One region of the Bacillus sp. FSL R5-0422 genome, then DNA from elsewhere that is predicted to be linked to it. Evidence: riboswitches for the same ligand, from Rfam matches in the RefSeq annotation. Region 1 holds a riboswitch; the other holds the start of a gene.
The links. Region 1 has a riboswitch for glycine ahead of gcvT (glycine cleavage system aminomethyltransferase GcvT). Riboswitches for the same ligand answer to the same signal wherever they lie in the genome.

Region 1 (11,814 bases):
AACTTCTTCGTTTAGAGGAAGCGTCTCTAAAACAAGCGTCAGATTCTGCTCATCAAGTGATCTAACTTATAAATCCGGTAAATTCCTTCGGAGGTGGACAGTTATGAATCGCCGAGTACATCCTGCTTTTACCATTATTTTCGCTTTAGGCGTTTTGGGATTTGTGTATTTACTCACAACGAATCCAGGCAGACTTTTTACAATGCTGCTATCAGTTGTGATCATTGGAGCGATTGTGTTTTTCCTATTTAGATGGCTGATGAATCGAAGAACTGGAACAGAGGGCAATCTTTATCGTAAAGCAGTCAAACAATCAAAACGTCGCTACCAGCAGCCTAAACCAAAAACGAAAAGCCAGATGAAAAATCGGGTCACTCATTTGCGAAGCGTGCCGACTGACCACAAGTCTAAGCCCGTCCTTCTCAAAAAGAAAAGCCAAACACAGTTAACTGTGATTGAAGGCAAGAAAAACAAAAAGAAGAATCGCGCCTTGTTTTAAAATGTCCAGCTTTTTAAAAATTGCTCGGCCTTCTGTCTGCCTAGATCGACGAGCGCCTTTTTCTTTTCTGCCATTAGCTGAAAATCAGTGGCAATGACGTGTTCTACAGGAATAAAAATAACATGACGTTCGTGTTTTGTGGCAATATGCCTTTCGTCATGAGCACCACGCATCGTTTCAAAAAGAGCGCCAAACAGTTCAAACGCATTGCGGATGGAGTGTTGAGGGCGTTCTTTTTCGTTTGGGGTTAATGTGACACCGACGAATGGTCTTTTTTTCTCTTCGGCAAACAACCAAATTGGAAAGTTGCTCAGCACGCCTCCATCCACAATGGTACAAATGCCTTTTGATGACTTTAGTTTGACAGGCTCGAAAAAATACGGCAAACTGCAACTCATCCGGATTGACCTGGCAACAGAGAAACGCTCTGGATTTAAGCCGTATGAAGGAAGGTCGTCTGGCAAAACGAGGATTTTCCCATTTGTTAAATCAGAGGCAACAATTTTCAGTGAATCTTTTTTGAGATCCCCAAATACGGTGACCCCCTTTCGTTTCAACACATCCGTCAGCCATTTTTCCAGCCGGTCCCCTTTGTAAAGACCGAGGCGCCAGTAAATGGATATCCACCGGAGCATTTTAAACGGAATGAATTGACATCTCCTATCAAGCAAGTGATGTTCATCCATCTCATCTAACAGCTCCCGAATCTCCTGACTTGAAAAGCCTGCTGCGATGAGTGAAGCGATGATCGCTCCAGCACTTGTACCAGCAAGGCGGACAAACTGATATCCTCTCGCTTCAAGCGCTTCATAGGCACCCGCAAGTGCTGCCCCTTTAATGCCTCCACCTGAGAACACACCATCTATCTTCATCAAGGAGCCCCCTTTGATATCACGCTATTAATAGTGTAAGAGCATATGCTTTCAATTAGAACTTTAATCAAAAAGGACACCCATGCTGAGGGTGTCCTTTTTTTAAGATTCTTGATTTGTTTGTTCGTTTTTCTTTTGAATCGCTTTCAGCTGAACAGAACGCTCGTCACTTTCTTCAAAGAATTGAACGAGATCGCCGATGCGGTCAATGCTGTTCCAGCTAAGATGATGTTCAATGCCTTCTACATCATCATAGATTTTCTCTTCATCTACACCAATGATTCTTAAAAATTGCTCTAGCAGTTCATGTCTGTATACGAGACGTTTTCCAATTTTTTTGCCTTTCGGGGTTAAAATTAGACCACGATACTTCTCATAAATGAGGTATTCATCTTTATCTAGCTTCTGAACCATTTTTGTTACAGAGGAGGGATGGACAGCGAGTGCTTCTGCAATATCAGAGACTCTAGCATATCCTTTTTCTTCTATCAGCATATATATTTGTTCAATGTAATCTTCCATACTAGGTGTAGTCATAAAACCCCTCCATAATGCACCTTTACTTAATAATCATAACAATTCTACACCATCGCCCATTAAAAAACAAGGAGTGTCCTTTGTCTTTAACGCTTGTAATTCCACTCGTCTGAGGCATATTTCGTTTTGGCAAGATGATGGACAAATGCTAATTCTTCATCTGTGAGCTCATAAGGCACAAGCTCAATATTTAATCCTTTTTCAAATCCTCGTTTAAACGCCACACGCGCATCGTCTATTGTACAAGTTCGGTCTGAGATTTCATTGATGGCGACCGCTTTGTTTTTAAAGCTTCTCTGCATCCGCTCTCTCACACGGTCGTTTGGATAAAGAAATAAATCGAACAGTTTGTCCTCATCAAGGTCAATTAAGATGGAGCCGTGCTGGAGGATCACTCCTTTTTGTCTTGTTTGGGCACTGCCCGCTACCTTTCTACCTTCTACGACAAGCTCGTACCATGAAGGGGCATCAAAGCATACAGACGATCTTGGATTTTTTAAGCTTTCTTTTTCTTTATCTGTACGAGGAATGGCAAAATACGCATCGAGTCCCAGTTCTTTAAAGCCTTCTAAAATGCCTTCTGAAATGACGCGGTATGCCTCTGTCACTGTCGCTGGCATTTCTGGATGTTCCTCTGATACAATCACGCTATAGGTCAGCTCCTGATCATGAAGAACCCCCCGCCCTCCAGTCGGTCTGCGGACAAATCCAAGACCATAGCGCTCGACTGCTTCCATGTTGATTTCTTTTTCAACATGCTGAAAATACCCAACAGACAATGTCGCCGGATTCCATCCATAAAAACGGATAACAGGCGGGATCAACTTCTCACTATGCCAATAAAGCAAGGCTTCATCCATTGCCATGTTAAAGGCAGGGTCTTGATTTCCTGTATCAATGAAACACCATTTCTCTTTTTGCATATAAAAATCCCTTCTCTTTTACGTAGTCAATGTTAGATGATGGTGATGGCCACCGATTTTCTCTCTTCATCAGTCTATCAAATAGGGAACGAATTGAAAATAATTCTTACCATTTATGATGACAAGTTTCTTTTGCTTTACTATAATAGTATTTGTCTAAAACGTACCATCAGACAGGCCACTGTGCTGATGCTCAAGAAGGAGTCGAGTTGTATTGTCAATGTTCAACTATATCGTCCTCGCACTTTGTGGACTTTTCGTTCTTTATTCTGTCGGCAGCTACATTTATCAGCAGCGTATTATGAAAACGCTGACGGAAGCAGAATTTATTAAAGGTTACCGCAAAGCTCAACTCATTGATGTGAGAGAGCCAAATGAGTTTGATGGCGGACATATTTTAGGGGCAAGAAACATCCCCCTTTCCCAGCTAAAACAGCGCAAAAATGAAATTCGTCCTGACAAGCCTGTTTATCTCTATTGCCAAAACAATTTGAGAAGCGGAAAAGCAGCGCAAACTTTACGTAAAAACGGCTGTCGTGAGATTTATAATTTAAAAGGCGGCTTTAAAAAATGGGGCGGCCGTATCAAAACGAAGAACTAACAAAAAAGACTCTGGGAGCATGATCCCCATGAGTCTTTTTTCTTTATCTTTCAAAAACGAGAACTGGATTTCGCGCGGCCTTTGTTTCGTCCATTCGTTTGACGACCGTCGTATGCGGCGCTTCCTGCACCACTTCTGGATTCTCTTCTACTTCTTTGGCAATCTGAATCATCGCTTCGATGAAGGCATCAAGAGTTTCTTTTGATTCTGTTTCAGTTGGTTCAATCATGATGCATTCCTCTACATTGAGCGGGAAGTAGATCGTTGGTGGATGATAGCCAAAATCAAGCAATCGTTTGGCAATATCGAGTGTGCGCACACCTAATTTTTTCTGACGTTTACCTGAAAGGACAAATTCATGCTTACAGTGCCGGTCAAATGGCAAATCAAAATGAGTGCTTAAGCGGCGCATCATATAGTTCGCATTTAACACAGCATTATCAGTTACAGCCTTTAAGCCATCTGGACCCATAGAGCGAATATACGCATATGCTCTGACGTTAATGCCGAAGTTACCATAGAACGGCTTCACGCGGCCAATTGATTTTGGTCGATCATCATCGAAATAAAAGCGACCTTCTTTCTTCACAAGCACTGGCTTTGGCAAGTACGGAATTAAATCCTTTTTTACGCCTACAGGACCTGAACCAGGACCTCCGCCTCCATGCGGACCTGTAAAGGTTTTATGAAGATTTAAATGAACAACGTCAAAGCCCATATCCCCCGGTCTTGCTCTGCTCAAAACAGCATTCAAGTTGGCTCCGTCATAATAAAGCTTGCCGCCAGCTCCATGAACGATTTCAGCCATTTCTAAAATATTTTCTTCAAATAGGCCGAGTGTATTCGGATTCGTCAGCATTAAAGCAGCAGTTTCTTCGTTAACAACACGGCGCAGGTCCTCTAAATCCACAAGCCCATTCTCATCAGATGCAACGGTAATGGTTTCAAATCCAGCCACTGTCGCAGATGCTGGGTTTGTTCCATGGGCAGAATCTGGCACAATGACTTTTGTTCGCTTATCGTCCCCTCTTGCTTCATGGTACGCACGGATCATCATGAGTCCTGTCCATTCACCGTGTGCTCCTGCCGCTGGCTGTAATGTCACAGCATCCATCCCCGTGATTTCTTCCAGATGATCACCTAGGTCATATAGCAATTCTAATGCTCCCTGCACAGTGTCTGCCTCTTGTAGTGGATGGACTTGCGCGAAGCCTGCAAGGCGTGCAACCTTTTCATTAATCTTTGGATTATATTTCATTGTACAAGAGCCAAGAGGATAAAATCCGGAATCGACCCCATGATTACGTCTTGATAATGCTGTATAATGACGCATAATATCAAGCTCAGATACTTCAGGAAGCTCAGCATCCTCATGACGGATGTACGTCTCATCAAATAAGGACGGGATCTCCTGTTCAGGTACATCTAAATCAGGCAGGCTATAACCAATTCTTCCTTCTTTGGATAATTCAAAAATAAGCGGCTGATCTTGTTTATTCATGGCGATCCCCCAATTCCTTAATGAACGTATCAATTTCTTCTTTTGTTCTTAGCTCTGTCACGGCGACAAGCATGTGATGTTGAAGCTCTGGGTAGTCTCTCCCTAAGTCGTAGCCGCCGATGATTCCTTTTTCAAGTAATCGTTTATTGGCTTCTTGTACCGGTTCTTGTAATTTGATGACAAATTCATTGAAATGGGCCCCTTCTACATCAGCAAGCAGTCCATATGCTTCTGCCTGCGTCTTCGCATAGTGGGCTTTTTGTACATTTTGATAGGCAATGTCTTTGATGCCTGTTTTTCCGAGTGCTGTCATGGCAACAGAAGCGGCTAATGCATTTAATGCCTGATTCGAACAAATATTAGACGTCGCTTTATCTCTTCGAATATGCTGCTCACGCGCTTGAAGGGTTAATACAAACCCACGAACACCATTTTCGTCTTCTGTCTGCCCGACTAAACGACCTGGCACTTTGCGCATCAACTTTTTCGTCACAGCAAAATATCCGCAATGTGGCCCGCCAAACGCTGCTGGAATGCCAAATGGCTGTGCATCACCAACAACAATGTCTGCTCCAAGTTTTCCTGGAGGCGTCAGTAACCCGAGTGCAAGCGGATTACTAGAGACAACGAACAGACTTTTTCCTTTATGTGCAATAGGTTCGATGTCTTTTAACGGTTCGACGACACCAAAAAAGTTTGGATATTGCACAAGAACGGCTGCTGTCTCGTCGCAGACAGCTTTTTCTAATGCCGCTAAGTCCGTCTGTCCTTTTTTCGCAGGCACTTCAACAACTTCTATGTGCTGTCCTTTGGCGTATGTTTTTAGCACGGCTCTTGCTTCAGGATGAACCGTTTCAGAAACAACGACTTTTTTCTTTTTTGTATGTCCAGCAGCTAGCATCGCCGCTTCAGCTAATGCTGTCCCGCCATCGTACATCGAGGAGTTAGCAAGGTCCATACCCGTCAGCTCAGCAATCATTGTTTGAAATTCAAAAATGGCTTGTAATTCACCTTGCGAGATCTCCGGCTGATAAGGTGTGTATGCTGTATAAAATTCAGAACGTGAGATGACATGATCCACAATGACAGGCTGGTAATGATCATATACACCGGCACCAAGAAACGATGCATAGGAAACCGTATCTTTATTCTTTGCAGCTAGTTGGGATAATTCCCTTACAAGCTCTGTTTCAGATGCGGCTGGTTTAATGTTATATGCTCCTTTAAATCTCACTTTTTCTGGGATATCTGAAAAAAGCTCATCAATCGACTGAACGCCGATGACATCCAGCATTTCTTTTTGATCTTGCTCGGTTTGCGGCAAATACCTATGCTTCATCCTCTATTCCCCCTCGTTATTTGGCTCTTTTATAAAATGGTGTTGCGACGATTTTCGCTTTTAGACGTTTTTTGCGAACTTGTACTTCTACCACTGTTCCAAGCTGCGCCTGAGAAGATTCGATTATAGCAATCCCGACATTTTTCTTTAATGTTGGGGATTGTGTGCCCGTTGTGACTACGCCAATCTGCTTTTCTCCTGAAAAGACCGGATAGTCTGTGCGCGGAATCCCTTTATCTATCATTTCAATGCCGACAAGCTTTCGCTTCGGCCCTTCTTCTTTTTGCTTCTTGAGCGCTTCTTTGCCAATAAAATTGGCTTCTTTATCCGTTTTGACCGCAAAGCCAATCCCGCCTTCTAATGGAGAGATATCTTTTGTTAGCTCCTGGCCATAAAGCGGAAGTCTTGCTTCAAATCTCAAGGTGTCTCGTGCACCAAGCCCACACGGTATTAACCCTTTTGGTGCGCCAACTTTTAATAAAGCCGACCAAATGTGGACCGCATCTTCTGACTGACAGTAAATTTCAAAGCCGTCTTCTCCAGTGTAGCCCGTTCTTGAAACAAGCACCTCTTTTTGAGCAACTTCAGCTTTTGAGAAAAATGTAAATGGCTTGAGCGATGTCACTTCTTCATCCGCTACATCTTTCATGATGTCAGCGGCAATAGGTCCTTGAAGGGCAAGCAAGGCGATTTCATCCGAGACATTCTGAATCAATACGTCGTTCTCACCTTGGTGCTGAAGCAGCCATTCCACATCTTTTTCGATATTAGATGCATTAATAACAAGCAAATAATCGTTCTCTTCTTTTTGGTAGACGAGCAGATCATCCACTGTCCCGCCATCTTCATAGCACATGGCTGTATATAGTGCCTTACCGTCTGTCAGCTTAGACACATCATTGGTTAATAACCTTTGTAAAAAAGGAAGGGCGTCTCGACCTTTGATTTCCACCTCACCCATGTGAGACACATCAAAAAGCCCTGCCTTTGTTCGAACAGCTTCGTGCTCTTCTTTAATGGAAGAAAATTGGACAGGTAATTCCCAGCCCCCGAAGTCAATGGTTTTTGCGCCAAACGTTTCATACGCATGAAAAAGCGGTGTTCGTTTCAACATCAATCGTTTCCCCCTTTTTTCTTTCAGTGCAGATCACAAGCTGAATTTTCAGAAAAAAATTACAGCAAAAAAGGACAGAGCGCTCCCTTTTATCAAAAAGAAGTCTCTGTCCTTGCACCTGAAAGTTTACAGCACAACATCATTGTGCGTTTTCCCCTTTGGTGGTTTGCTAAAAAACGATGAGCAAACACTCTCCAGAGTTGCGTCCGGTAAGAGTACTTTTGCCTGAGAGATTCACTGAAACGATTCAGCTTGCTCCTTCGGCGCCTGCCAGTGCTAAATAACCGCCAAGTCTCTCCCCATACCATCATCCGCTCATATTCTTCACATTTATTGGACATACTATCAAAATGGGTGACTTATTTTCTAGATCACTTACCAACATCCTACCATTAGAAACGGATGAAGAGCAATAAAAAAATCATTAACATTTCTTAAAAAACCATTCATTATCGTTCGCTTTTATTCAAATATCTAGTCTTTTCAAGACCTCTTAAAAAATGAAGCGTTTAAATACAGAACAATTTTATCCTCAACCTACTAGAAAGGCAGGCGACCACATTGAATATTCAAACGATTTTTGATCAGGATTGGGCAAGTGAATTTCAGCAGCGGCTAGCAGCAGACGGCCCCTGGGCAAACTGGGAAATGTACCGTTTAGCGGCGCAGATCCAAAAAGTCACAGCCATTGATTCATTTGAAGGACTGCAAGCTCCTGCCCATCTACCTGCATTCACGCCTTTAAAACATCAGCTTGAAGTAGCCAGAAGAGTCGTAGAAGAGATGAACGGAAAAGCCATTTTAGCAGATGAAGTGGGACTTGGAAAAACCGTAGAAGCAGGACTGATTATCAAAGAATATATGATTCGTGGACTTGCCAAGAAAATTCTCATACTCGTCCCCGCCTCTCTCGTATCTCAATGGGTACAGGAGCTGCGGACAAAATTTTATATTGATGCTGTCGAACAAAAAAAGAGCTACGTGTGGGAGCAGTGTGACGTCGTGGTTTCCTCCATTGATACAGCCAAAAGACAGCCGCACCGAGACACTATTTTATCCATTGCCTACGATATGGTCATTATTGATGAAGCACACAAACTGAAAAACAATAAAACGAAAAACTATGAATTTGTAAGAAATCTAAATAAGAAATTTTGTTTGTTGCTGACAGCGACGCCTATCCAAAACCGTATTGGAGAAATATTTAATCTTGTCTCCCTTCTGAAGCCAGGTCACCTAGGGAATGAACATCAGTTTAAAGATGTCTTTGCCAAAAAGGATTTACAGCTAGAAGACCATGACCGTTTAAAACAGCTAGTGAATAAAGTGATGATTCGTAACCGAAGACAAGACACAGGCATCGAGTGGACAAAACGGCATGTCAAAACGATTTCCATTGATTTCTCTCCAACGGAACAAGCATTATATGATGAAATCTGTAAGCTGAAAGAGAACCCGTCCTATACTAAACACATGTTTTCCATCATGACTTTGGAACGAGAATGCTGTTCAAGCCGCGAGGCGGTCTATATGACAATTAAAAAAATGCAGGAAGATGAAACACATATTCTTGGATCCTCTGCAATAGCGCAAATTATGGAGAAAATCAATGAAGTGCAGCAAAACACAAAGGCACTTGAAGTCGTCAAGCTTATTCAGCAGTTAAATGAAAAGGTCATTATTTTCACCGAATACCGCGCGACACAAATTTATTTACAATGGTTTCTTCAGCAAAATGGCATAAGCTCCGTTCCTTTTCGTGGCGGCTTTAAACGGGGCAAAAAGGATTGGATGAAAGATTTATTTAGAGAACGGGCACAAGTGTTAATTGCTACAGAAGCAGGCGGCGAAGGAATCAATCTTCAGTTTTGTAATCAAATCATCAACTACGATCTTCCGTGGAACCCGATGCGTCTAGAACAGCGGATTGGGCGTATCCACCGCCTTGGACAAGAACGGGATGTCCATATTTACAACATGGCAACAAACGGTACCGTTGAGGAACACGTCTTAAAACTTTTATACGAAAAAATTCAACTGTTCGAAAACGTCATTGGCGATCTAGATGATATTTTAACGCGAATCGATATCAAAGATGCCGAAACAAAGCTGCATCAGATTCTTTTTCAGCACGAATCAGACGGTGACATGAAAAAGAAATTAACCCAGTTTGCTTCCTATTTAACAGAAGCCAAAACACCCCTTTTAGAAAAAAGACAGCAAGGCTCATAAAGGAGAGTTGACCAATGGAGCAGCGTGACATACATACCTTTCTTCTTCGTTTCTTTCAGGCAAATCAGTGCGACATACTAGAAGAAAGTGCAGGACATATGACCGTACAGCTGACCGTCGATATGGATAAATTGATTATGAACCGCCCTTTTTATTGGCACTGGCTCGAAAAAACTGGTGGTGTTCCAGAGCCGCGGCAATTGACCCTCATCACCGATCAAAAAAAAGTGGGCGATACGATTGAGGGTGAATTTATCCACTTCGGCTCCCCTCGTTTATTTCAGATTTTTGAAGCTGTCAAACAGCAAGGCCGATTTATCCGTCTCTATGAACGAGTTACTCCGCTCATGAAGAACCAGATTGCACTCGAGCCTTGGCTTGGTCTCAATGTGAAAATTTCTTATCTCGCAGATCGAAAGAAGGATAAGCTTTTGTCACTAGGACTTCATCTAATACGCGGAGAAGTTGTTGAACAATTTCAAGAAAAGCTGGAAACCCGTGAGCTGTCATCTCAAATTCCCGATTATTGCTTTACGATGAGTACGATGATTAAGCCAGAAAGCGGAGTCAAACGGCTCTACAGTTTAATGGAGCATTACGCCCATGAAGAACCAGATGATTGGGCGGTAAGAGCTGTTCAAAAATGGAAAGAAGACACTGAACTTTTAAACCAATTTTATGAAGGGACTTCAGACACGTCTGTAGAATATGAAATAGAAAGACAAGCACTCAAAACTTTATATGAACCAAAAATCAGTCTTACGATTGAAAATGGCGGACTTTTTTACTTACAGCAAAAAAGAGGAGGCTGACCTATAGGTCCCCTCCTTTCATGTGACGTACAATTTTCGATCAGCCAAAAGCAACGTTTGTCTGTTTGTATTGGGCGGAAAAATGACGCAAGCAAACTATGAGGTCTTACCACCTGTGTCTTTCCATTTCATGCGTTAAGTGCCTGAAATACATGATTCAGTATTTTAGGAGGGTATTTGTATGGAAAAGAAAACGAACATATTAGACAGTGAATGGGTTCAATTATTACTTGAAGCTCGTAAAGCAGGGCTAACAGTTGAAGAAGTCCGTCAATTCCTCAAATCAAGTGAAAAGTCCTCTGAGTCTCACCCTCTGGTAAGAAGTCATTCTATCAAACCTTTCTGAATGTGCTATAATATCGAAAGGAAGGTGATGACATTGATTGGCCAGCGTATTAAACAATACCGCAATGAAAAAGGCTACTCACTATCAGAACTGGCCGAAAAGGCTGGGGTAGCGAAGTCTTATTTAAGCTCAATAGAAAGAAACTTGCAAACAAACCCCTCCATTCAATTTCTTGAAAAAGTCTCCGCTGTTCTGGACGTCTCGGTTCATACACTGTTACACGAAAAAGATGAAACCGAATACGATGGTCAATTAGATAGTGAATGGGAAAAACTAGTTCGAGATGCAATGACATCAGGGGTTTCGAAAAAGCAATTTCGTGAATTTTTAGATTATCAAATCTGGAGAAAAAAGCAAGAAGAGGAGTAAAGCGCACATTTTAGCGCATACTCCTCCAATTGCTATGCAGAACTTGATATCAGCCTAAAGACTGGCTTTATTTTTTATCTTCGCTGTGTGCTTTTTCGTTTTCTTTCACGTAGCCTTTTTCATCCGTATGCTTTTTGGGATTGATCGTTAAACCATTCCACTGAGTCGCTTCGAAGGAAAGATCAATTTGAATCGCATCGCCTTGGTATTTATTTTGGATATAGTGACCATCTTTATCCTTCGTCTGGTCATTGACAAATTCAATGATCATTTCCATTTTATCGTAATCAAACGGGTTCTTTGGAATACCGTCATACTCTGGAGCCACTGTTCCATCAACAGTTGCTACATTAATCTTCCCACTTTCATGTAAAAACTTCTCATCAACGGCATGACGAAGCTTTTCAAATGCGGTCTGATCCTGTTTTGCCGTTAGTTGATGCAAATCAAGCAGGTTTGCAGCGTCTAAGATAATATTTTTCGGATAACCATTTCCACCTTCGGCTCCAACCGTTAGAACACTCACCTGAAACTGACTAAGAAATTCTTCAGCTGTATTCTTACCGCCATTTTTCGCGGAAGCTCCATCCTGATACTGGCTGTAATCAAGACTCATCAGCACTTGATTGATCGCAAGTGATCCTTTATTTTCAAAATTAAATTCCTTCT
Region 2 (11,814 bases), 1.4 Mb from region 1:
CGACCTCCGCTGGAAATCGTCTCAGCGTGAAGACAAACCCTCGCATTCGTTGTCAGGGCTGTGCTCCTGTGCTCACGAATGTCAAATTCGCTCCGCTCCTGTGCTCGCCCTTCCTAGACTGCAAAGATTTTCTATCACGCTGAAAAGAAGACAAAGGGCTAAAATGAAGATCATTTTAGCCCTTTGTCAATAATGTAAGACGACCTCCGCATAGGAAGTCGTCTTTTTTTTGTTTTAGAATCGGTCATTTTCAAAAAGAATTTGTTTTACTTGATCAACTGGCATATCTTCACCAGTAAAGAGTTTGTAAGCAAGTGCACCTTGCCATAGCATCATTCCAAGACCGTTAATGGTTTTGGCGCCAGCTTCCTGTGCTTGCGCAAGAAGTTTTGTTTTTTGCGGGTTGTATACGACATCTGTCACGATCAAATCTTCACGAAGTACATCAAGTGTATCATCGATAATGCTAAGTTGATCTAGTGGTTTCATGCCAAGGCTTGTCCCATTTGCTAGGATTGCACTTTCTGCTACTTCACGGCGGAACGCGTCTTTGTCTTCAAGTGGGAAAATATTAGCTTTGACACCGAAGGATTTCATTTCGTTGTTGATGTAATTTACATTTTCTTCGGCTTGAACAAAGTATTGATCTTGGCGAGCAAAAATACTAATTTCACGAATACCAGATTGTGCAAGCTGAATGGCGATCGGAGTCGCCGCACCGCCAGAGCCAACGAGGGTGACCTTTTTACCGGCTAATTCAACGCCATGTTCAATCAAGTTTCTCACATATCCAAGACCGTCTGTGTTGTAACCGATGAGCTTGCCATCCTTGTTGACAACGGTGTTACTTGCACGTGTGTATTTTGCAGAATCATCTAGTTCGTCTAAGTAATCTAGTACTTTCATTTTGTTCGGCATAGAGACGTTAAATCCAGCTGCACCCATTGCTTTCATACCGTATACGGCAACTTCTAGTTCATCATTCCCTACTTCAAATGCGAGATAAGCATAGTTGATACCTGTTAGTGTATAGCCAAGGTTATGCATACGTGGTGAAAGGCTGTGCCCGATTGGTGTAGCAAGAAGACCGACTAATTTTGTTTTCCCATCAATATTTCGTTCATGTATGTTTGTCATGATTGACATCTCCTTCAATTATTTAAATAATTTTTTCATGCGTCCAAGAACAAAGACCGCTAGCAATACGCTCATAACCGCAATGGTCATATCGAAAAATAACGTCATTTTAATATCGTACGTGCTGACCAATCCACTTGTAATGAGCGGCACGAGGATAAACGCGGAGCTTGCTGCAATGTTGACGTAGGATGAAGCCGTTGCTTTGTTTGTCGGAAATAGTTTCATCATAATACTCATCGCTAGCTGGAAGATTCCCGCTGTAAATAGCCCTAAGAAAAAGGTGCTGACAATGACAATGCTGTATGTTTCGATTTGGAAAAGTGAAAGCATTGCAAGGAACGCCCCAATTGGATAAATGATCGCTACCATAATTGGTGAAATGAATTTATCTAAAACGATCGACAGCAAGAGAACAGATACCAATGCACCGATACTAAAATAAGATAGAAGCTGTGTGGCTTGTTCTGTGCCAAGTCCGATTAATTTTAATCCGAGCTGCGGAAGCCATGTCTGCCATACGACAAACAATGCAGTCGACGTGAATCCCATGAGTACAACAGCTAAGCCTTCGCCAAGCATTTTTGGTTCTTCCTTCAGCTGCTCCTGTACTGGAAGAGCGTCTTGTGAAGAAACTTGCTTATGGTTCGGGAAGGGCATAAAGATTAAGTAAATCCCAACAAGTAAATAAAGAAGCCCTAGTCCAAAGAACGCCCAGCCCCAGAAGATGTCATGTGCCACTAGGAATGCCAAGATAAATGGAAGAACAGTCGCCCCAATAGATACAGACGCTTTCACTAAAACAGACGCAGAACTTGCTTTTTTCGGAAATGACTCAGTCAAAGCAGGATAGGTTCCTGAATCAAGCAGTGAATTTGCAATACCTGCTGAAATCGCAAGGATAAATGCCAGTGTATAACTCGTTGTTGTTGGAATACCGATTAAGAATAATAAGTAAAGAAAATTCCCTGTAATAATGACAGGCTTACGTCCCCAGCTGTCGGCTAACCGGCCTGAGAAAAAGAGTGCAATGAGTTTACCAATTCCGATCGCCGAGACAAGCAAGCTAATTTTCGGAATATCTACATGGTAGCGTCCAGATAAGCTGTCCATGTTGGAAGCTATAATAATATTGATCATGCCAAGCATGAAGTAGTTTAAATACATACCAATTGATGATTTAATATAAGGATTTTTCATGTTCCCACTCCTATATTTGAAACCCCTTTAAGGTCAAATTCTTTGTCTACCCTTTGTTATTTTCTTACATGTACATAAGTCCATCACAACACCCCTTGTGTGATTGATGAGAGTAAATTAATGAATATTCATCTCTTCTTTCATTAAGTACATCGTTCTACCAAATTGTAAAAAATAATAACAGTCTTGGTTAGAAAGTGAAACTTCATGATTTGATCAGAATCATGAATTATCGTTCTCAACTGTTTTTTGATAGAAATAACGATAGAATGAATTTGGTATAACGATATACTAAAAGAAGCAACGAGATAAATATACTCCTGTGTTATAAATGTGTCAAGTTTATGACTTTGTGATTTAAAAAAAGAAAAATGAAACAAAGAAATCGTTGACTTGATCAATAAAAAAAGAGAATTGCTGTACGCAATTCTCTTTTTCATGATGAGGGAGCGGTTTCTCTAATATGAAGTTGAGGCTTTAAGATCAATCTCTGCAGCTCTTCATCCTGTTCGTTCATTTTATGATATAAAAGGTTTGCTGCTTTTACCCCGATGGATCGGGGGAAGGAGGAAACAGTGGTGAGCGGCGGATGGTACATTTCCGCTTCAGGAACATTATCGAATCCAACCACATCGATATCTTCACCAGGCTTAATGTCCCGTGCTGATAGTTCTTGAATGACTCCAAATGCGACTAGATCACTAAAACAAAAAATAGCAGTAGGAGGCTCAGGCTGATCCATCACTTGGGCAAGTGCTTCTTTCCCACCTTCACGAGTAGGTTCTATGTCTATAATAAGAGAATCATCAATCGTCAGATTTTCTTCGTCATGGGCTTTTTTGAAACCTTTCATCCGCTCAATCCAAGTAGATGAGGTCTTGATGCCGCCTAAGAAGGCGATACGCCGATGCCCCTTTTGAAGAAGATGACGAATCGCCATCCAAGCACCTTGTTCATAATCAACGCCGACGTAGTCACATTGCACATCTGATAATTCTCGATTTGCCAGTACTTTTGGGGTGCGAATTTGATTTAATTGTTTGACCGTTCGTGTAGAGCTTTTTGAAGCTGGGTTTAAAATAATTCCACCCACTCGGTGCTCTACCATTGTGGAAATGAGCCGCTCCTGTTTATCGACACTGTCAAAGGTCGTACCAAGTAGAACAGTATAGCCAAGTGATTCAAGCGTGGTTTGCACGCCAATTAAAAACTCAGACATAAAGGTATTAGAAATATCCGTGACAATCACACCCACGATATTTGAGCTTTTTGATCGCATGTTGGCAGCAACGCGGTCGTAAACGTATCCTAAGTCCTCCATGGATTGCAGTACTTTTTTTCGAGTGGCTTCAGAGATTCTAGGATTATTTCGAACAACAAGTGATGCCGTTGAAGTCGAAACACCGGCATGCTTGGCAACTTCCTGTAATGTGACACGCTGTTTGTTCATTTTTTTCATTTGTTATCACCAACTTCCATGGATTTCTTCACTTTGTTCATGATCAAGAGGGATTTCTCCATCAAACGGACCGAACATCTTTTGATTTATTATACATGAATCAAAGGGGATTGATGAAGTGAAGTTATATGGCTGCCACCGTCACTCATAAAAGATTTCCATTGACAGCTTTCTTTTAGAGGCGTAAAATATGAAATTATTCAGAAATAGCAACATTTTAATAAAATAACGAAGGCTATGATTGCTGTGGGTCACACTATAGCAGGAGCAGCTTCTGGAGAGACCGCATGTATGTGCGGCGCCGAAGGGTTCACAATCTCAGGCAAAAGGACAGAAGAGTACGAAATATTGTATTTGTAATGCATGGATGATGCCGTGTATTGCTTTTCTCTATTTTGCTATTCTTTTATGACCGTGAGATTGGAGCGCATCCAATCTCTTTTTTTATGGACTTTTTGAGAGTTCATTATTTCAGTATAAGATCGTGTCGTAGGAGGGCGTTAGCATTGGAACAACAAGAATTAAAACGAGATTTATCAAACCGCCATGTTCAGTTGATTGCAATTGGCGGAACTATTGGAACTGGGCTGTTTTTAGGCTCTGGAAAGGCCATTCAATTGGCAGGTCCATCGATCATTTTTGCTTATTTCATTGTCGGAATGGCGATCTTTTTCGTCATGAGGGCACTTGGTGAACTACTCTTATCGAAGACAGGCTATCAGTCATTAACCGATATTGCAGAAGACTACCTTGGTCCGTGGGCTTCTTTCGTGACAGGGTGGACGTATTGGTTTTGCTGGATTATGACCGCGATGGCGGATGTGATTGCGGTCGGAGTGTATGTGCAGTATTGGTTTGACATTCCGCAATGGATTCCTGCTATCATTTGTTTGTTAATTTTACTAGGGTTTAATTTATTAACGGTGAAGCTTTTCGGAGAAATGGAATTTTGGTTTGCACTCATTAAAGTGATTACGATTCTCTTGCTGATCGGCGTTGGAATTGTTCTTTTAATCATTGGGTTTCAAACAGATGCAGGGCCGGTGACGGTAACGAACCTTTGGTCACACGGCGGACTATTCCCGCATGGTGTTACAGGTTTCTTACTGTCATTCCAAATGGTTATCTTTGCGTATGTGGGAGTGGAGTTGGTCGGTGTGTCCGCAGCAGAAACAGCCAATCCTCAAAAAAACATCCCGTCTGCGATTAATAAAATTCCATTAAGAATTCTATTTTTCTATGTGGGCGCCATTTTTGTCTTATTATGTATCAATCCATGGACTGAGCTTAGTGCATCAGAAAGCCCTTTTGTGAAAACCTTTGGGCTGATTGGAATTCCAGTAGCAGCGGGACTCATTAACTTTGTTGTCTTGACGTCTGCGGCTTCTGCTTGTAATAGCGGTATGTTCTCGACGAGCCGGATTTTGTATAATCTCAGTCATCAAAAACAGGGCCCATCTTCCTTTGGCCGCCTGAACAAGCACGCTGTACCAAGTAATGCACTATTCGTTTCAACAATTGTGGTATCGGTCGGTGCTCTTTTAAGCAAGCTGATTCCGGAACAAGCCTTTGGTATTGTCACAACCATCAGTGCCATTTGTTTCATTTGGGTATGGAGTATTATTTTAATTTGCCATTTAAAATATAAGAAGACAAAGCCTGAACTGCATGCAGCATCTACTTTTAAAGCACCGTTCACACCTTTTGTGAACATTTGTGTTCTTGTCCTTTTTGCTGCCATTTTAGTGATCATGCTGTTTGCGGATGCAACACGTCCGGCGCTCTTGTTAACACCAGTTTGGTTTGGTTTCTTATTATTGATTTATGCAAGAAAGAAACGCCGTGCGTCATAATAGATAGAAAAAAGCACAGCCTTTGCAGTAGGCTGTGCTTTTGTTCATTCAACGATTTCTAATCTTGAACATATAATTGGCATTCAAAAGGATTAAAACAATTCCAATCACGATGATTGAGAAGAGCTGAGAGTGATTGGCTCCAAGGGAATACACAATCAAAATAAACATGGCACCGGTCAATAAGATGTTCATCATTTGATACGTGTGAAACAGTCCGCCAAGCATCACATGCTTTTCACCTTCGTCAGAAATAGCAAGCAGTTTTTTATTATAATCTTTGTCAGTCGGGCTTGGGAGATTGCGATTAGGGTAGACAAGTTTTAGAACGGATAACGCTACATAAGAACTGATAATGGTAATGATAAATAAAGCAACATTGACGAGAATCAGCCAAATAGGAAGTTCGGTAACGATAGCCATACCGATGGCAATAATGGATAAAATGGTACTCACTGTATTGGCTAAAGTCGAATCAGTAAAGGTACGATACTGTTTTGCTTCGAGTTCATCCTCTTCATCTCCAGAGACCGAAAATGATACTCTTTTCTTCATACGTGAAATCCCTGAAAAACAATAAACAATCAATACAATCGTCAAGCCGCTGATGACAAGAGTCGCTTCAAATGCGACATCAAGAAGGGTCATCTCAAATTCAGCTGCCAGCAGACAGTAAGCGCCGAGAAAGCCAAGGAGAGCACCTAATAGCATTTTGTATACAGTTTTCATGATAGTTCATCCTCCTCGAATAGAAAAATACGTTCAATGGGTTCCTGAAAAATTCGTGAAAGCTTAACAGCGAGCAAGAGAGACGGCATTAATTCATCTCGTTCCATTAAGCTGATGGTCTGACGAGAAACCTTTGCACGACTGGCAAGTTCAGTTTGGTTCAAACCATCACGCGCACGAAGCTCTTTTAATCGATTTTTCATTCTGTCACCTCAATTTTGATCTGAATCTTTCTTTGATTGTAAAGCATCTTATTCAATTTGACAAGTAAAGTTGTCAAGTTGATAAAAATAATTGTCAGAAAGATCATCTTTCTTCAAAAGATGAACCATGATACGCTAAAAGAAAGAGAAACAGAAAATAGGTGATGCCCGTGTTCATTGACCAATTAAAAAATGACTTACATCAATCTCAACCTTTATTTATTGGAGAAGAAACAGCATTCAAAGCTGCAGTCCTTGTCCCTTTGGTGCAAGTAAACGGAGAATGGCATATTTTATTTGAGGTGCGATCGCTCATCATGAGAAAACAGCCGGGTGATATTAGCTTCCCTGGTGGTAAGCTCGATGGCAGCGAAACAGCACAGGAAGCTGCATTGCGAGAAACACATGAAGAGCTTGGCATTCCGCCAGAATCGGTGGAGATTCTTGGACAGCTCAGCCCTTACATTGCATCTCCATCCTTTGTGGTTTACCCATATGTCGGGATCATTGATGAACAAAAAGTAAAACACTCCTTCAATCAAGAAGAAGTAGAAGAGACCTTTACCGTGCCTTTATGTTGGTTAAGTCAATATGAGCCGTATTTACATCATGTATCCGTTCAGCCAACACCAGCTGAGGATTTCCCTTATGAAAAAATCATGAATGGTGAGAAGTACCGCTGGGGGAGTCGTTCGATAGAGGAATGGTTTTATGATTATGAAAATTACACCATTTGGGGATTAACAGCCCGCATATTAAAACATTTTGTGACCGTTGCAAAAAGAAATTCCTAGAGATTCGCTCTCTAGGAATTTGTTGTTTTCAGCCGTTCTTTTGCTGTTTGTTTTCCTTTACCAATTGGAATAGGCGCTCTCGCTTGGCTAAGTCCATAAGAAGGCATGTTCACATAGACAGATTCATACGAGCCGGCTTGAATTTGATAGGTTTCATGATAAATACCCACTGCGTCATTGTTCTGAGCCCTCTGATGGAAGTTCTTCCAAGCCGCCAAATGTTTTTCCATCTTCGCATAAGCCAGAAGGTCATCTGTTGATTTCCAATATTGGATCATCGCTGTCGTCCGTAAGCCAAAGTAATTCTCTGTCCCGAGGAAACCAAGCTCTTCTTGATGGGTATACAATTCTTTGATCATACCAGGCATTGCCATGAACACAGGCATCCATTGATGAACCGCCCAGCGTTTGTTGATTCGCATGCCAATAATAAACACAACAATCGAGTCAGAATTCTCCGTTGTAAACCTGCCAGCACGTATGTCTTTTTTCATACATTTACCCTTCCTTCTTCATCAAATGGGATGTTTCCACGCACCAATCAATTCCTGCTTGAGCCACTCTTTTTCCGTAATCTAATGTAAACAGCCAATACTTCGCATCTGCTTCATCGGGATAAAGTTCTTGAATGTTTTGTTCAATCGAAACATAGGTCTCATAACGGATACGAAGCTGTCTTTCATAATCCTGTAGAAGCACCAGTTTTTTCTCAATCGAAAGATATTGACCGAAGAATAACTTTAATAACACTTCATTTCGTTCTGATGGTAAATGATCAAGAGGCTTTGCCAGCCATTGCCTTAACGTCTCCAGCCCTTTTTCAGTCAGATGATATTCCCGCTTGTCAGAGCGACCTGACGAAGAAGCAGGTGAAACCTCAGCAAGCCCTTCCTCGACTATTAACTTTAAAGCTGGATAAATTTGTCCATAACTAATTTTCCAAAAATGATGCAAGCTTCTATCAATTAATTGCTTCACTTCGTACCCTGACTTACAATCTGTCGTTAAAATACCTAAAATCGCATACGTCGTATCATTGTATTTTTTCATATCAGCACACCTATCTAAAAGATATATCATTTAGATATATAATAAACGATGTATAGCTGCAGACACAAGATGTATAAGAGAAAAAAATGCTAGAAAGGAGGTGAAAAGATCACTGATTTGTTAATCCATGAAATGAATCATTCATATTGATTGAACGATGATAGTTTGGAGGGGGATATATGAGTAAATCGAAAATTTGGCTCATGGCTATTCTGGTGGTACTTATGATTGGTGGAGGCGGCTTTATAGCATATCAAGCAATCGCAAAAAAGAGTGGTTTGAATCACCCCTACGCCTTTGCATATAAGACAAATGATCGTGTGAACTGGTTCAAGGTAACAGAGAGAAACGGAAAAGTAACAGGTCATCTGAATGAAACCATTTTAGAGGAAAATCCGAAAAGGCATTATGATCCCAATATATTTATCAACAAATATCAATTAACCGGAAAATCAATTGAAAACGGTTACGAATTTCATGTAAAGCAAGGGGAAGAAATGGTCACATATGAAGTTCACCTTGTCGAAAAGGATCTTTCTGTGAAAAAACAAGGTGAAAAGCAAAGCATCACATACAAAGCAGTTGATCAAAAAAAACTACGTGCTGTTCAACAGGACATTCATGATCGATATGAGAAACTGATGGATGACACGGAAAATAGATTTCATGATTATGTAAGAAACTTCATTAAGAAAGTAACAGGCGCTTATGGTTATCTGTATACGGCGGAGGATGGTTCATACCAACTATTTCTAAAGGTAAAACGAATGTATATGCAGTCTGAATGGGCAGGTTCTTTTCTGATGAGAAAGGTTCCAGGAGATGGTGGTGAACCTTATAAAGAAACGAAACATACAGCCGGTGGAGTTTCAGATGGGATCATGTTTGATTTGAGTACTTATCCTGCAATTGAAAAGGGTTTTATTTTAGGGGAAACTGACCGAGATGCAACATCAATTAAATTTCCTTTTAAAATGGCAGGCGGGACAATAGAATTTAAAGCGGTTACGAAAGAGGAATATCAAGAACAAACGGAAGCATTCAAAAAGAAGGCGAAAGAATGGCAAAAGTAGATCGTGTTGGAACAGATGAATGTTGTGAATGGCATTTCAGGGCGATAAGAATTTAGTTGAATATATAAATAGGGACAATGAATATTTTTTAAATCATATATTAGTGGAGGTACGTATGAGTAAATTGAAAATGTGGATCGTGTCTATCCTAACAGTGCTAGTCATTGGTGGAGGCGGCTGGACAGCATATCAAGCAATCGCACAAAAAAATTCATTGAACCATTCCTATGCATTTGCGTATAAAACGAAGGATAGAATGAGCTGGTTTAAGGTATCTTTGAGCAAAGGGAAAGTAACAGGGCATTTAAATGAAAAGTATGTAGAAGAAGTGAGATGGGATCCGCATATCTATAAAAAACAATTTGTCGTAGCCGGCAGCTCAAAAGAAAATGGATATGAATTCAAAGTCACACAAGGTAAAGAAACGATCGTATACGAAGTTCATTTTTCAGGAAAAGACCTTTCAGTGAAAAAACAAGGCGAAAAGAAAAGCACGATTTATCAGGCGATCAATCAAAAAAAGCTAGATAAATATCAGAAAGATATTCAAAAACGGTATGATTATCTATTCGATACCGCGGAGGATAGGTTTTATGATAGTATGAGAAACTTCAAGGAGAAAGTGGCAAAGGTATATGGCTTTCTCTATACGGCAAAGGACAAACAATTATTTTTACAGGTGAAAACCATGCATATTGAGATTGGATGGACCGGCTCCCTTCTAATCACAACTGTTCCTGAAGAAGATTGTAAGCCTTATAAAGAAATGAGATTAGAAGTCTCGGGTGAAACGGATGGAAGAAGTTTTGTAATGGGCCATGAGCCATCAATTGAAGATGGGATCATTAAAGGTTCCACTGATCGAGATGTAAAATCAATCAAACTTCCATTTAAAATGACAGGCGGTACCGTAGAGTTAAAAGCGGTCACGAAGAAGGAATATCAAAAACAAGCGAAAGCATTCAAAAAGCAGGCGGAAGAACAGAAAAAATAATAAATGGTGAAAACCAGATGAAAACTTATCTGGTTTTTTAACATGGAGATAGTTCTTATCGATGATAAAAGGATATCGATGTATAAAAAGGCGAGAAAGGTTGTTTTCATTAAATTAAAGAAAATTAATTTAGGTAGATAGACCTTAATAAATTTCAGAAAAATAAATGTTGACGCTTTCATATAATCGATATATACTAAAAACAAATCCAATATAAATAAATTAGACATGTGACTGGTCATGCAGGCAGGATCTAAAAACGATGAATTTCTTTAATTTGTCGTTTTAGATCCTTTTTTTATTGCCAAAATATAGGTCTCATGTATGAGAAAAGGAGGAGAAAAAATGGATTACACACAAGTCGCCAAAGACGTTTTACAGCATGTAGGTGGTAAAGAAAACATTGCGCACCTTGAGCACTGCTCAACAAGACTTCGCTTCACACTAATTGATCAGAAAAAAGCAGATGTACCAGCATTAGAAAAAACACCAGGTGTCATAGCTGTCAGAATGTCAGGACAATGCCAAGTGGTCATTGGGAATGACGTGATTGAAGTGTATCAAGAGGTAACAAGAATAATGGGCAGCAGCTCATCGGGGCAAGTCGTGCCATCCAATCAGCCAAAAGAAAAAAGAAAAGTAGGCACAGTTCTATTAGATTTCATTGTCGGTGTCTTCCAGCCGCTTGTTCCAGCTATCGCAGGCGGAGGGATTTTAAAATCATTTCTTCTCCTTTTCTCTCTATTAGGCTGGATGGATGCAAAGGGTCAAACCTATCAAATATTGAACATGGTAGGGGACGCGCCGCTTTACTTCCTGCCATTACTAGTCGCTGTAACAACGGCAAATAAATTAAAAGTAAACCCACTGGTCGCATTATCAGCAGTCGGTGCGCTTCTTCTTCCGAACATGACGGCTATGCTTACTGAAGGTGCGCAATTGCTGTCGTTCGACGTGAAAAATATAGCTTATGCGTATCAAGTATTCCCAGCAATCCTTTCTGTATTGCTTTACGCTCAAATGGAAAAATTCTTTACACGATTTTCACCAAAACCAATTCGGATTTTCTTTGTCCCAATGATGTCATTAGTCATTACTGTACCAGTTACGTTACTGTTATTAGGACCACTTGGTTTTACAGCAGGACAAGGGTTTTCATCTGTTATTCTTGCGATGTTTAATACAGTAGGCTGGGTAGCTGTCGCGATTTTAGCAGCAGTCCTTCCATTCATGGTCGCATCAGGAATGCACAAAGCAATGGTCCCTTATGCAGTCACTACGATGGGTACCCTAGGGAAAGAAGCACTTTATCTGCCAGCATC

Region 2: linked by a shared signal. The riboswitch ahead of MKX52_RS18185 (amino acid permease) and the one ahead of gcvT (glycine cleavage system aminomethyltransferase GcvT) in region 1 are both predicted to bind glycine.

What each region holds. Positions count from the first base shown of each region.
Region 1 is NZ_CP152014.1:2,160,560-2,172,373, forward strand. Features, by position in the region: gene MKX52_RS10985 (DUF1385 domain-containing protein) at 1-65, shown strand, start outside; gene MKX52_RS10990 (SA1362 family protein) at 104-499, shown strand; gene MKX52_RS10995 (patatin-like phospholipase family protein) at 496-1,371, opposite strand; gene mntR (transcriptional regulator MntR) at 1,474-1,908, opposite strand; gene MKX52_RS11005 (biotin/lipoate A/B protein ligase family protein) at 1,995-2,831, opposite strand; gene MKX52_RS11010 (rhodanese-like domain-containing protein) at 3,052-3,432, shown strand; gene gcvPB (aminomethyl-transferring glycine dehydrogenase subunit GcvPB) at 3,476-4,933, opposite strand; gene gcvPA (aminomethyl-transferring glycine dehydrogenase subunit GcvPA) at 4,926-6,272, opposite strand; gene gcvT (glycine cleavage system aminomethyltransferase GcvT) at 6,289-7,386, opposite strand; glycine riboswitch at 7,590-7,697, opposite strand; gene MKX52_RS11030 (SNF2-related protein) at 7,948-9,618, shown strand; gene MKX52_RS11035 (YqhG family protein) at 9,633-10,430, shown strand; gene MKX52_RS11040 (anti-repressor SinI family protein) at 10,612-10,776, shown strand; gene sinR (transcriptional regulator SinR) at 10,810-11,145, shown strand; gene MKX52_RS11050 (TasA family protein) at 11,213-11,814, opposite strand, start outside.
Region 2 is NZ_CP152014.1:3,545,619-3,557,432, reverse strand. Features, by position in the region: gene MKX52_RS18200 (quinate/shikimate dehydrogenase) at 235-1,137, opposite strand; gene MKX52_RS18195 (MFS transporter) at 1,156-2,337, opposite strand; gene MKX52_RS18190 (LacI family DNA-binding transcriptional regulator) at 2,774-3,796, opposite strand; glycine riboswitch at 4,061-4,140, shown strand; gene MKX52_RS18185 (amino acid permease) at 4,303-5,649, shown strand; gene MKX52_RS18180 (DUF3169 family protein) at 5,698-6,378, opposite strand; gene MKX52_RS18175 (helix-turn-helix transcriptional regulator) at 6,375-6,581, opposite strand; gene MKX52_RS18170 (CoA pyrophosphatase) at 6,752-7,375, shown strand; gene MKX52_RS18165 (DUF4188 domain-containing protein) at 7,387-7,869, opposite strand; gene MKX52_RS18160 (PadR family transcriptional regulator) at 7,874-8,425, opposite strand; gene MKX52_RS18155 (hypothetical protein) at 8,605-9,498, shown strand; gene MKX52_RS18150 (hypothetical protein) at 9,614-10,492, shown strand; gene MKX52_RS18145 (beta-glucoside-specific PTS transporter subunit IIABC) at 10,838-11,814, shown strand, end outside.